3 regions of the Streptomyces sp. NBC_01474 genome follow, and region 3 is predicted to be linked to each of the others. Evidence: riboswitches for the same ligand, from Rfam matches in the RefSeq annotation. Region 3 holds a riboswitch; each other region holds the start of a gene.

Region 1 (3,249 bases), 1.2 Mb from region 3:
GCGGATCGTCTTCCTGGGGACGCCGATCGACGACACCTCCGCGAACGACGTGATGGCGCAGTTCATGCACCTCGAGTACGCCGCGCCGGACCGGGACATCTCGCTGTACATCAACTCCCCCGGCGGCTCGTTCAGCGCGATGATGGCGATCTACGACACGATCCGGTTCGTCAGCTGCGAGGTCGAGACCGTGTGCCTCGGGCAGGCCGCCTCCGCCGCCGCCGTGCTCCTGGCGGCCGGGACACCGGGGAAGCGGGCCATGCTGCCCGGCGCGCGCGTGGTGATCCATCAGCCGGGGCTGCCCGAGCCCGCGCAGGGCCAGCCGAGCGACCTGGAGATCCAGGCCCGTGAACTGGTGCGTATGCGCGCCCAGCTGGAGGAACTGCTCGCGCGGCACACCGGGCAGAACCGCGAGCGCATCGCCGCCGACATCGAGCGGGACACGATCCTCCGGGCCCAGGACGCCGTGGAGTACGGGCTCGTGGACCGGGTCATCGACAACCGCAAGACGTCCGGTTCGGCCCCCGGCGCCAGGTGAGCCGGCGATGCTGCCGCCCGAACTGCCCCCGCTGCCCGCGCTGACGCGCGCCGAGTGCGAACTCCTCGACCGCTATCTGGAGGTGGTCGATCTGCTCGGCAGGATCAACCCGGCCCGGAGCGACCACACGTATGGCGGACTGCGCGCTGCGCAAGCGCTCGTCGGCAGGGCGACGGCCCTCAGGGACGCCCTGACGCTCATGCATCAGCGGGGCGAGAGCGAGGTCCACGCGACGACGCTGGCTCGGGCTTTGCGGGTCCTGGACGGAGAAAGGAGGTCACAACGGGTCACAGTTCCGCCGGAGCCGGTCAATTGACGGTGCATTCGAGACTGGAGCGGTCGAGGCGAACCGTCCGGACCCGAGCCGAAACGGACCAGAAGAGGTACCCACATACGGAGTAGCCGGTACTAGCACTTGCGAACCGGAAAAGTTGCGCGGAACGCCTACGCGGAATCAGAGATTCCGCCTTCCGCTGCTGGTGCGGGCGTCGTCGGGACCCCTGCACCAGGGTGGAAAGGTGCGCTGTCCACCCGAACAGGCCAGTCGTGAGGACACTCACTTAACGCCGATTCGGCGCTGCGTTCGCGCCGTTCGTGCGTGAAGATCCCTTCCGACGACAAGCCCCCGCCGCCGCGGCGGGGCGGTCCGTGCGGACGCCGAGTCCTGCCGCCGTACGGATGCCAGGTCGACAGGAGTGGATCGGCAGGAGTGGAGGACCCGAGCACGACGGGCCGCCGGAGCTGTTTTCCGGGCCGGCCCTTGGGGTGAAGCCGCACATCGCGGCCGGGCAACTTCGCCAGCCCGAATCCGACAGGTCATCCTTCACAGGCGGCTGACGAAGGGTTGCGCATGACTGCGCTCAATCGTGTCCCGTCGCTGCTCGCCCGGGCCGGAACCGCCTCGGCCCTCACGCTCGCCGTAGCGGGTGGCAGCCTGCTGGTCCCCGGAGCCGCCCCCGAAGCGGAAGCCGCGCCACCGGCGACGAAAGCACTCCAGATCGCGGCCTCCAAGAGGGGAAGCCCCTACCGGTGGGGCGCCACTGGGCCGCACACATTCGACTGCTCGGGCCTGACGCTCTACTCGTTCAAGGCCGCGGGCAAGAAACTGCCCCGCACCGCCGCCCAGCAGTACAACAAGACCCGCCATGTCTCCGCGTCCCATCGAAAACGCGGTGACCTGGTCTTCTTCCACTCGGGCCGCGGCGTCTACCACGTCGGCATCTACGCCGGGAAGGGAAAGATCTGGCACTCGCCGAAGACCGGTGCCGTGGTGCGGCTCGAGCGGATCTGGACGAGGAGCGTCTGGTACGGGCGCGTGCGCTAGCGCCGTCTGACGGGTCCCCCGGGCGCCCGGGGGACCCGTCAGGCGCCGGAGCGTGCTCACGCCCGCCCGCCTCGGAACCGCGCGATGGGGTACTCGTGGTCGTATGGACGAGGACCGAAGGGCTTGCGACGAGGACGCCCCACGCCCGGGCCCGCCGAGCGGCGGCCAGGACCGGCACGAGACGCCGCTGGAGCGCGCGGACCGGAACTTCGGCGAGCTGCTCCAGGAACTGAGGGTCACCCAGACGGGCGTGCAGATCCTCTTCGCGTTCCTGCTGACGCTGGCGTTCACTCCGCGGTTCCCGTCGCTGGACGCCGTGCAGCGCGCGACCTACATCGCGACGCTGCTGCTCGCGGTGCTCGCCGCCGCGCTGTTCACGGCGCCCGCGGCGCTGCACCGCGCGCTGTTCCGGCGCGGCGCCAAGCCTCAGATCGTGCAGATGTCCTCGCGGCTCGCCACGGCCGGCCTGAGCGTTCTGGTGCTCGCCCTGACCGGGTCCGTGCTGCTCGTCGTGGACGTCACGGCGGGGCGGGCGGCGGGGATCGCGGCGGGAGCCGGCACGTTCGCGGTCTGTGTGGGCCTGTGGGGTGTGCTGCCGCGTCTGGTGCGGCGCTCGCTCACGCGGGCGCAGGAGGAGACGGACACACCGTCCCCGTAGCCGCCTTCATACCTGCCGGCCTTCACACCTGTTGGCCTGCACGCCCGCCGGCCTTCACACCTGTTGGACAGGGACCGTCCACGGCAGGGCGATCCATACGGTCTTGCCGCCTTCGGGGGTGGGCCTGACCGACAGGCTTCCGCCGCACTCGGCGGTCAGCCAGCGGATGATCACCATGCCGCGCCCGTTGTCCTGCTGGACGGCGGCCGGGAGCCGCTTCGGGTAGCACGGGTGGCTGTCCGTGACACCGATGCGCAGGTGTTCGTCGCGCTCCAGCTGCATGTCGACCTTGAAGACGGGCGACTGTCCACGGGTGTGCATCACGGCGTTCGTGGCGAGTTCGGAGACGATGAGCCGGACCGTGTCGGCGGCTTCCGCGTCGCGCGGCATGCCCCATTCGGCGAGTACGTCGCTGACATATGTGCGGGCCGAGAAGACCGAGGCGGGATCGCTCGGCAGAGTGACGGATGCTTCCTGGTGATCTGCCATGGCGACGTCGTCCCTTTTTTCGCCGGGGCCTGAATCCGACACATGGCGGATGACTCGAGGCGACCCCCGGACTGGTGCTTCGCGCCAGAGTGCCACTCCCGCCCGGCCGGTGGAGCCGATCCCCCGAGATATGCATATATCTGTCGCTCGAAGCGGTGAACTCTGCGTGGGTGGACCGCATTTGGGCGTACGCCGCCGACTTCCTCTACCGTCGCCTCAGAACACCGATCCGCCGGGCCT
Region 2 (3,249 bases), 6.2 Mb from region 3:
GCGGCGGCGAGCGGTTCGAGGAGCATCCTGATCTCCAGCTGGTCCGCCGCCTCCTGCGTGGTGGGTTCGGCGACGCACGCGCCCGCGTGCCTGCGGGTGACGACGAAGCCCTCGGCCTCCAGGGTGCGCAGCGCCTCGCGCACGGGGACGCGGGAGACGCCGTAGCGGCGGGCGAGCACCTCCTCGGTGAGTCTGCCGCCGCGCTCGTAGACACCGGAGACGATGTCGTCGCGGATCGCCGTGCATACCGAGTGCGCCGGAATGCGCATGAACCGACCTCCGCCATAATCCCCGCGAAACGCGGTAGACAGTCGCTCGTACAGCGCGATTGAAGTCCGTTCAGCGCGCCTGCCCAGCGACTCTATTCCAGCGGGCGCGAATTTCCGACGGCAGGCCGTAATCCATGGATATTTTTTGGACAGCGCCGCCGGGAACGAACGAGCCGGTCCGGTAACGAGCACGGCCGGTAACGCCGAAAGCCCCGGCTCGGTGAGCCGGGGCTTTCGATGCGTTGTCGTGACTACGCGGCGAAGGTCAGACGTTGACGCCGTGCGAGCGCAGGTAGGCGACGGGGTCGATGTCCGAGCCGTACTCGGGGCTCGTGCGCGCCTCGAAGTGGAGGTGCGGGCCCGTGACGTTGCCCGTCGCCCCGGAGAGGCCTATCTGCTGGCCCGGGGTGACCGTCTGGCCGACGGAGGCGCCGATGGACGACAGGTGGCCGTACTGCGTGTACGTGCCGTCGTTCATCTTGATGACGATGTTGTTGCCGTAGGCGCCGCCCCAGCCGGCCTCCACGACCGTGCCCGCGCCCACGGCGTGGACCGAGGTGCCGCTGGCGGCGTGGAAGTCGATACCGGTGTGGCTGCCGGAGGACCACAGGCCGCTGCTGGCCTTGTACGCGGTCGACACGTACGAGCCGGTGACGGGCATGACGAAGGCGTTGAGGCGCTTGCGCTCGGCCGCACGGGCGGCGCGCTCCTTGGCCTCGCGCTCGGCCTTGGCCTTGGCGGCGGCCTTGCGCCGCTCCTCCTCGGCCTTCTTCTTGGCCGCGGCCTCGGCCCTCTCCTTCGCGGCGGCCTTGTCGGCGGCCTGCTGCTGGGCGGCGGCCTGCGCGTCGATCTGCGCCGCGAGGGAGTCACCGATCGAGATGGCCTTGGTCAGGCCGGTCTGCTCGAGAGACGCGTCGTCAGCGGCGAGGGCGGGGGCGGCGAGGCCTCCGATGACACCGGTCGTGGTGAGCGCGGCGACGCCGGCGACCTGCGCGGTGGTACGCGTGAGACGGCTCGGGCGACGGTGCTTCCCGGTGGCACGGGTGAACGCCATGGAGTGGCTGATCCTTTCCTTCCTTCTCGCCTACCGGGTTAGCTGACGGGTTCGGAGCAGGAAGGTCTCCTACGGACCCCCTTCAAGGAAGGGCGTCCGATTCACCCCAGGGACGGTGGGTCCCCGGCTCCCCCGGCTCGCGCCTTGGGGGACTCGGCGATGACTGTCCGGTGCCGCGGGCGCGGCGCACATCTGGCGGACAGCCGGACCGACGCTAAGCGGGGCATCTTTCAATCAACAAACGGAAACGGGCTTTTGTAGCGCATGCCACAGGGCAGACAGGCAACCACTGGTTCAATTCGGACATACAAGGGCCCCGGTGGTCATCTCGCCCACCGGGGCCCCTCATTGCACACCGGTCACGGTCAGCCCGTGACGACGGTCACCTCTCCGATGCCGAGCGCCCTGACGGGCTCCTCGATCTGGGCTGCGTCACCGACGAGCACCGTCACCAGCCGGTCCATCGGGAAGGCGCTCACGACGGCCGCGGTGGCCTCCACGGTGCCCGTCGCGGCGAGCCGCCGGTACAACTCCGCCTGGAAGTCGTCCGGCAGGTGCTGCTCGACCTGGTCGGCGAGCGTCCCCGCGACGGCGGCGGCGGTCTCGAACTTGAGCGGGGCGACCCCTACCAAGTTCTGTACGGCCACGTCCCGTTCGGCGTCGGTGAGGCCCTCCGCGGCGAGCGTGCGCAGCACCTTCCAGAGGTCGTCGAGCGCCGGACCCGTGTTCGGTGTGTCCACGGAGCCGCTGATGGCGAGCATCGCGGCGCCCGTCCCGTCCGGCGCCGAGCGCAGCACCTGGCCGAACGCCCGCACGCCGTAGGTGTATCCCTTCTCCTCGCGCAGAACACGGTCCAGGCGGGAGGTGAGGGTGCCGCCCAGGCAGTACGTGCCGAGCACCTGCGCCGGCCACACCCGGTCGTGCCTGTCCGCGCCGACGCGGCCGATCAGGATCTGCGTCTGCACCGCGCCCGGCCGGTCGACGACGACGACCCGGCCGGTGTCGTCGGCCGTCACGGGCGGTACGGGGCGCGGCTCGGCCGTGTTCCCCGTCCAGGCGCCCAGCGTGTCCGCGAGCAGGACGTCGAGATCGATGTCCGCGAGGTCGCCCACGACGACCGCGGTGGCCGTGGCGGGGCGCACGTGCCGGTCGTAGAAGGCGCGTACGGCCGCCGCGTCGACGGCCGCGACGGTCTCTTCGGAGCCCTGGCGCGGGCGGGACATGCGCGCGGTGGCCGGGAAGAGCTGCTTCGAGAGCTCCTTGGCGGCGCGGCGGCCGGGGTTGGCCGTCTCGTGCGGGATCTCGTCGAGCCGGTTGCGCACGAGACGTTCGATCTCGCTGTCCGCGAACGCGGGTGCCCTGAGGGCGTCGGCGAGCAGGCCGAGCGCCTTCGGCAGGCGGGAGACGGGGACCTCCAGAGAGACCCGTACGCCGGGGTGGTCGGCGTGCGCGTCGAGGGTGGCGCCGCAGCGCTCCAGCTCGGCCGCGAACTCCTCGGCCGCGAGCTTGTCGGTGCCTTCGGAGAAGGCCCTCGCCATGATGGTGGCAACGCCGTCGAGCCCGGCGGGCTCGGCGTCCAGGGGCGCTTCGAGGTTGATCTCGATGGCGACGACCTGCTGGCCCGGGCGGTGGCAGCGCAGCACCGTCAGGCCGTTGTCGAGGGTGCCGCGCTCGGGCGCGGGGAACGCCCACGGCCGCGCCGTGCCGGCCTGGGGCTGCGGGTGGAAGTCCATGGTCGCGAGCTCGGTCACTTGCCGGCCTCCTCGTCTGCGGTCCCGCCTGTGGTCTCGTCCGTGATCGCTGCGGCGGTCTCGTCCGTCGTCCCGCCGGCGATCTCGTCGGCCTCTTCGGGGGCCGTGGGCTCGTAGACGAGCACCGCGCGGTTGTCGGGGCGCAGATGGGCCTCGGCCACCTCCTGGACCTCCT
Region 3 (3,249 bases):
CACGGCATGCCCGCGCTCGGTGCCGCCCTCGGCGATCAGCAGGTACCAGTGGTCGCCCACGTGGTACAGGTGCGGCGCCTCCGGGGCCTTGGCGCCCGGTGTTCCGGACCACAGCGGGCGCGGCTCGCCGAACGTCTCGCCGGTGTACGGGTCGATACGGACCTGGGAGATGCCGGCGACCGTGACCCAGCACGCGCCGTCCTCGTCCCAGGCGAGATCCGGGTCGATGCCGGGGACGCCGGGCAGTGGGACCGGGTCGGACCAGGGGCCCGCCGGGTCAGTGGCGGAGACGAGCAGGTTGCCGCCGCCCTCGCTCACATTGGTGGTGATGAGCCAGAAGCGGCCGTCGTGGTGGCGCAGCGTCGGCGCGTAGATCCCGGCCGAGGAGGGTGTGTCCCAGGGCAGCCGCAGCTGGCCGGGCCGGTCGAGGACGTTGCCGATCTGCCGCCAGTGCACCAGGTCGCGACTGTGGAAGAGCGGCACCCCGGGCACGTACTCGAAGCTCGAGCACGCGAGGTAGTAGTCGTCGCCGACGCGGCAGACGCTGGGGTCCGGGTGGAACCCGGGGATGACCGGGTGTGGGTCTGCCATGCTGTTTCTCCACGGTGTCGAAGCGCTTCGATTCGCGGGGAGGATATGCACGGGGGTGACGGCGCGCAAGGGGTTGAGCAGGACGCAACTGGGCCCTGAAGTCCCTTCGTACACGCGGGACTTCAGGGCCACACATCATCGATGCGCTTCAACTGGCGGTTGCTGGGCTTCCGTTCAGGCCGAGTGGACTGCGGTGTCCTCCGCGCTGAGCCGGTGCGGAACCCAAAGCGACTGTCAGTACGCGCCGTTCACGTTGTCGATCGAGCCGTACTTGTCGGCCGCGTAGTTGCAGGCGGCAGTGATGTTGGCGACCGGGTCGTAGCTGTTCATCGAGGTGCCGGGCACGTGGTAAGCCTTGAACGTGGGGTCGATGACCTGCAGGAGCCCCTTGGACGGGGTTCCTGCGACAGCGTTGGAGTCCCAGTTGTTGATGGCCAGGGGGTTGCCGGAGGACTCACGCATGATGTTGCGGTGGATGCCCTCGTAGGAGCCGGGAATGTTGTGCTGGGCCATGATGTCGAGCGACTCCTTGATCCAGCCGTCGAGGTCGTTGGTGTAGGACTTCTTCGCCGGGGCAGCGGCGAGCGTGGTCCGGACCTCGGAGCGGTCGGCCCGCTCGGCGGATGCCCTGGTGGCTACGGGCTTGGTGGGGCTCTTCTCGCCGAGCGTGAGCTTGATGCCGGGGTGTATCAGCCCCGGGTTGTCACCGACGGCGGCTCGGTTGTCCTGGTACAGCTTCTTCCAGCCGCCGCTCAGAGAGTGCTCTCGGGCGATCTTGCTGAGGGTGTCGCCCGCGGCGACGACATACGTCGTGGGGGCCGCGGCGCTCTTTGCGGCCGGGGCGGCCTGCTCCGCGCTGGCGTTGGTCGCGCCGAGCACCGGGAGAGCGAGCACAGCCGCGCCCGTGCCTGCGGCGGCGAGTCCCCGGGTGAGCGAGATGGACTTGAGGCGGCGGTGCTTTCCCTTTGAGGGCATGACGAATTCCTCTCCGTCGCCTGCGAGGTGAGCTGTCGGGTTCGGACAGGAGATGTCCGGTCGCACTATGAGTGCGACTTCACCCCGAGCCGTTCCGCAAACCGGATCGGCGGCTTACCTGGGTCCCCCGCTCCTGCCGTACGTAACCGAGTGGGTGGGAGGGATTCCGGACAGCGGCAGGATTCGGCGTTCCATCCGGATTGACGGTGACATTAGGCGAGAAAGCGCGGACGGAACAAGACCGGAATTGTGATCGCGAAATGTGAGAGCCCTGTGTGCGGCGACCAGGACACGCCGCCATCTTTGATCGAAAAGCCCAATCTTCTTCGCGCAGAAGGGAAGCAGGGCATCAGCAGAGCTCGGGGCCCGCGTCTGTTCGTGTGACGCGGTTCACTGAATGGGATGCAGGTTGGAATGCCACCCCATCACGTATGAGGGTGCGGTATTTCGCCTGAATCCCCTGCAAGATAGGTGTAACTCCTCTTACGGCGCCAATAATGTTTAAAAGATGGTTTTTACTATGAAAACGGACATAGCGCCGCGTTGAGTTTGCTACCTAAAGGGGCATATTGGCGTCAATGTCGACCCGATCACGCGGCCCGATGGGCGTCCCCGCCGCACGGTTCATGAGCAAGCCTCGATCGGGATGGTGCCTGAACGTGACCTTGTGCGGTTCGGCTGAGGGTCGACCGAGGTGAGGCCGACGGGCTCCGTCATCGGAGTGCACTTCCTGCCGACCTGTTGGGGTCGCGGGATACCCGAGGGCCGGGTGGGCGAGGGCTCCGATGGTGCACCTGGAAATCTTGCGGGGCTCAGGATGTGCGCGAGTTCAGAAGAGGCCTGAATGTGATGGGAAGTCAGTTGCGGATCGTCACCGGTATGTCAGTGAAAGCCTCTGCTCGGATCCGGAGGAGCCTGCTGAAAATCTCTGCCGACTGACGAGTGAAGGTGTGCCGCGAAGAAGCGCAGTAATAGAGGAAGTTACTCGGGCGCATGAAACATGACGGCGATTCACCAGTCACGCGGGATATTTGAGACCTGAATTCGAGCGAAGGCGTGCTGGACGCGAGCGCGAACGGGCTTATGGGAGCGGCGTGTTCCTGATTTGAGGCAGGCACCGCCGCGTTGTGGTGAGTCGTGGGCCGGGCCGCTGCCTCGGGTCCGGTTGTGCGGGGAGCTGACGGGACGCGGGCGGCTGGTGCCGGAGTGGGCGGGCGTTCGCGGCGTGCACGGCATCTGACCGACGCCGGGGCGAGGCGGCCCGCTTTCCTGCGGGTACCGCTACCGGTGTTCCGGGTTTTCGTAGTCGTGGCGGCAGCCGGCGTCCCAGGCGGTGCGCTGGTTGCCGTAGGCGGGGATGCCACCGAGATCTTTCAATGCCCGGGCCAGGTGCAGCAGGTTCCAGGTCATGAACGCGGTGTTGCGGTTGGTGAAGTCGTTCTCGGGGCCGCCGGAGCTCGGGTCGAGGTAGGAGGGGCCGGGGCCGGCCTCACCGATCCATCCGGCGTCGGCCTGGGGAGGGATGGTGTACCCCAGGTGTTGCAGGCTGTAGAGGACATTCATTGCGCAGTGTTTGACGCCGTCCTCGTTGCCGGTGATCAGGCAGCCGCCGACGCGGCCGTAATAGGCGTACTGTCCTGCGTCGTTGAGAAGACTGGAACAGGCATAGAGGCGTTCGATCAC

Evidence for each region. A riboswitch is a leader RNA that binds a small molecule or an ion and turns the genes downstream of it on or off. The one in region 3 is predicted to bind cyclic di-AMP.
Region 1: another riboswitch for cyclic di-AMP. It lies ahead of OG758_RS39010 (C40 family peptidase); the one in region 3 lies ahead of OG758_RS44605 (transglycosylase SLT domain-containing protein).
Region 2: another riboswitch for cyclic di-AMP. It lies ahead of OG758_RS16620 (M23 family metallopeptidase); the one in region 3 lies ahead of OG758_RS44605 (transglycosylase SLT domain-containing protein).

What each region holds. Positions count from the first base shown of each region.
Region 1 is NZ_CP109449.1:8,534,698-8,537,946, reverse strand. Features, by position in the region: gene OG758_RS39020 (ATP-dependent Clp protease proteolytic subunit) at 1-538, shown strand, start outside; gene OG758_RS39015 (hypothetical protein) at 546-854, shown strand; cyclic di-AMP (ydaO/yuaA leader) riboswitch at 1,208-1,385, shown strand; gene OG758_RS39010 (C40 family peptidase) at 1,389-1,862, shown strand; gene OG758_RS39005 (DUF6328 family protein) at 1,966-2,520, shown strand; gene OG758_RS39000 (ATP-binding protein) at 2,575-3,009, opposite strand.
Region 2 is NZ_CP109449.1:3,589,918-3,593,166, forward strand. Features, by position in the region: gene OG758_RS16615 (GntR family transcriptional regulator) at 1-269, opposite strand, end outside; gene OG758_RS16620 (M23 family metallopeptidase) at 535-1,323, opposite strand; cyclic di-AMP (ydaO/yuaA leader) riboswitch at 1,336-1,492, opposite strand; gene OG758_RS16625 (M16 family metallopeptidase) at 1,689-3,074, opposite strand; gene OG758_RS16630 (M16 family metallopeptidase) at 3,071-3,249, opposite strand, start outside.
Region 3 is NZ_CP109449.1:9,753,753-9,757,001, forward strand. Features, by position in the region: gene OG758_RS44600 (glycoside hydrolase family 43 protein) at 1-591, opposite strand, end outside; gene OG758_RS44605 (transglycosylase SLT domain-containing protein) at 826-1,566, opposite strand; cyclic di-AMP (ydaO/yuaA leader) riboswitch at 1,569-1,733, opposite strand; gene OG758_RS44610 (flavodoxin family protein) at 2,848-3,249, opposite strand, start outside.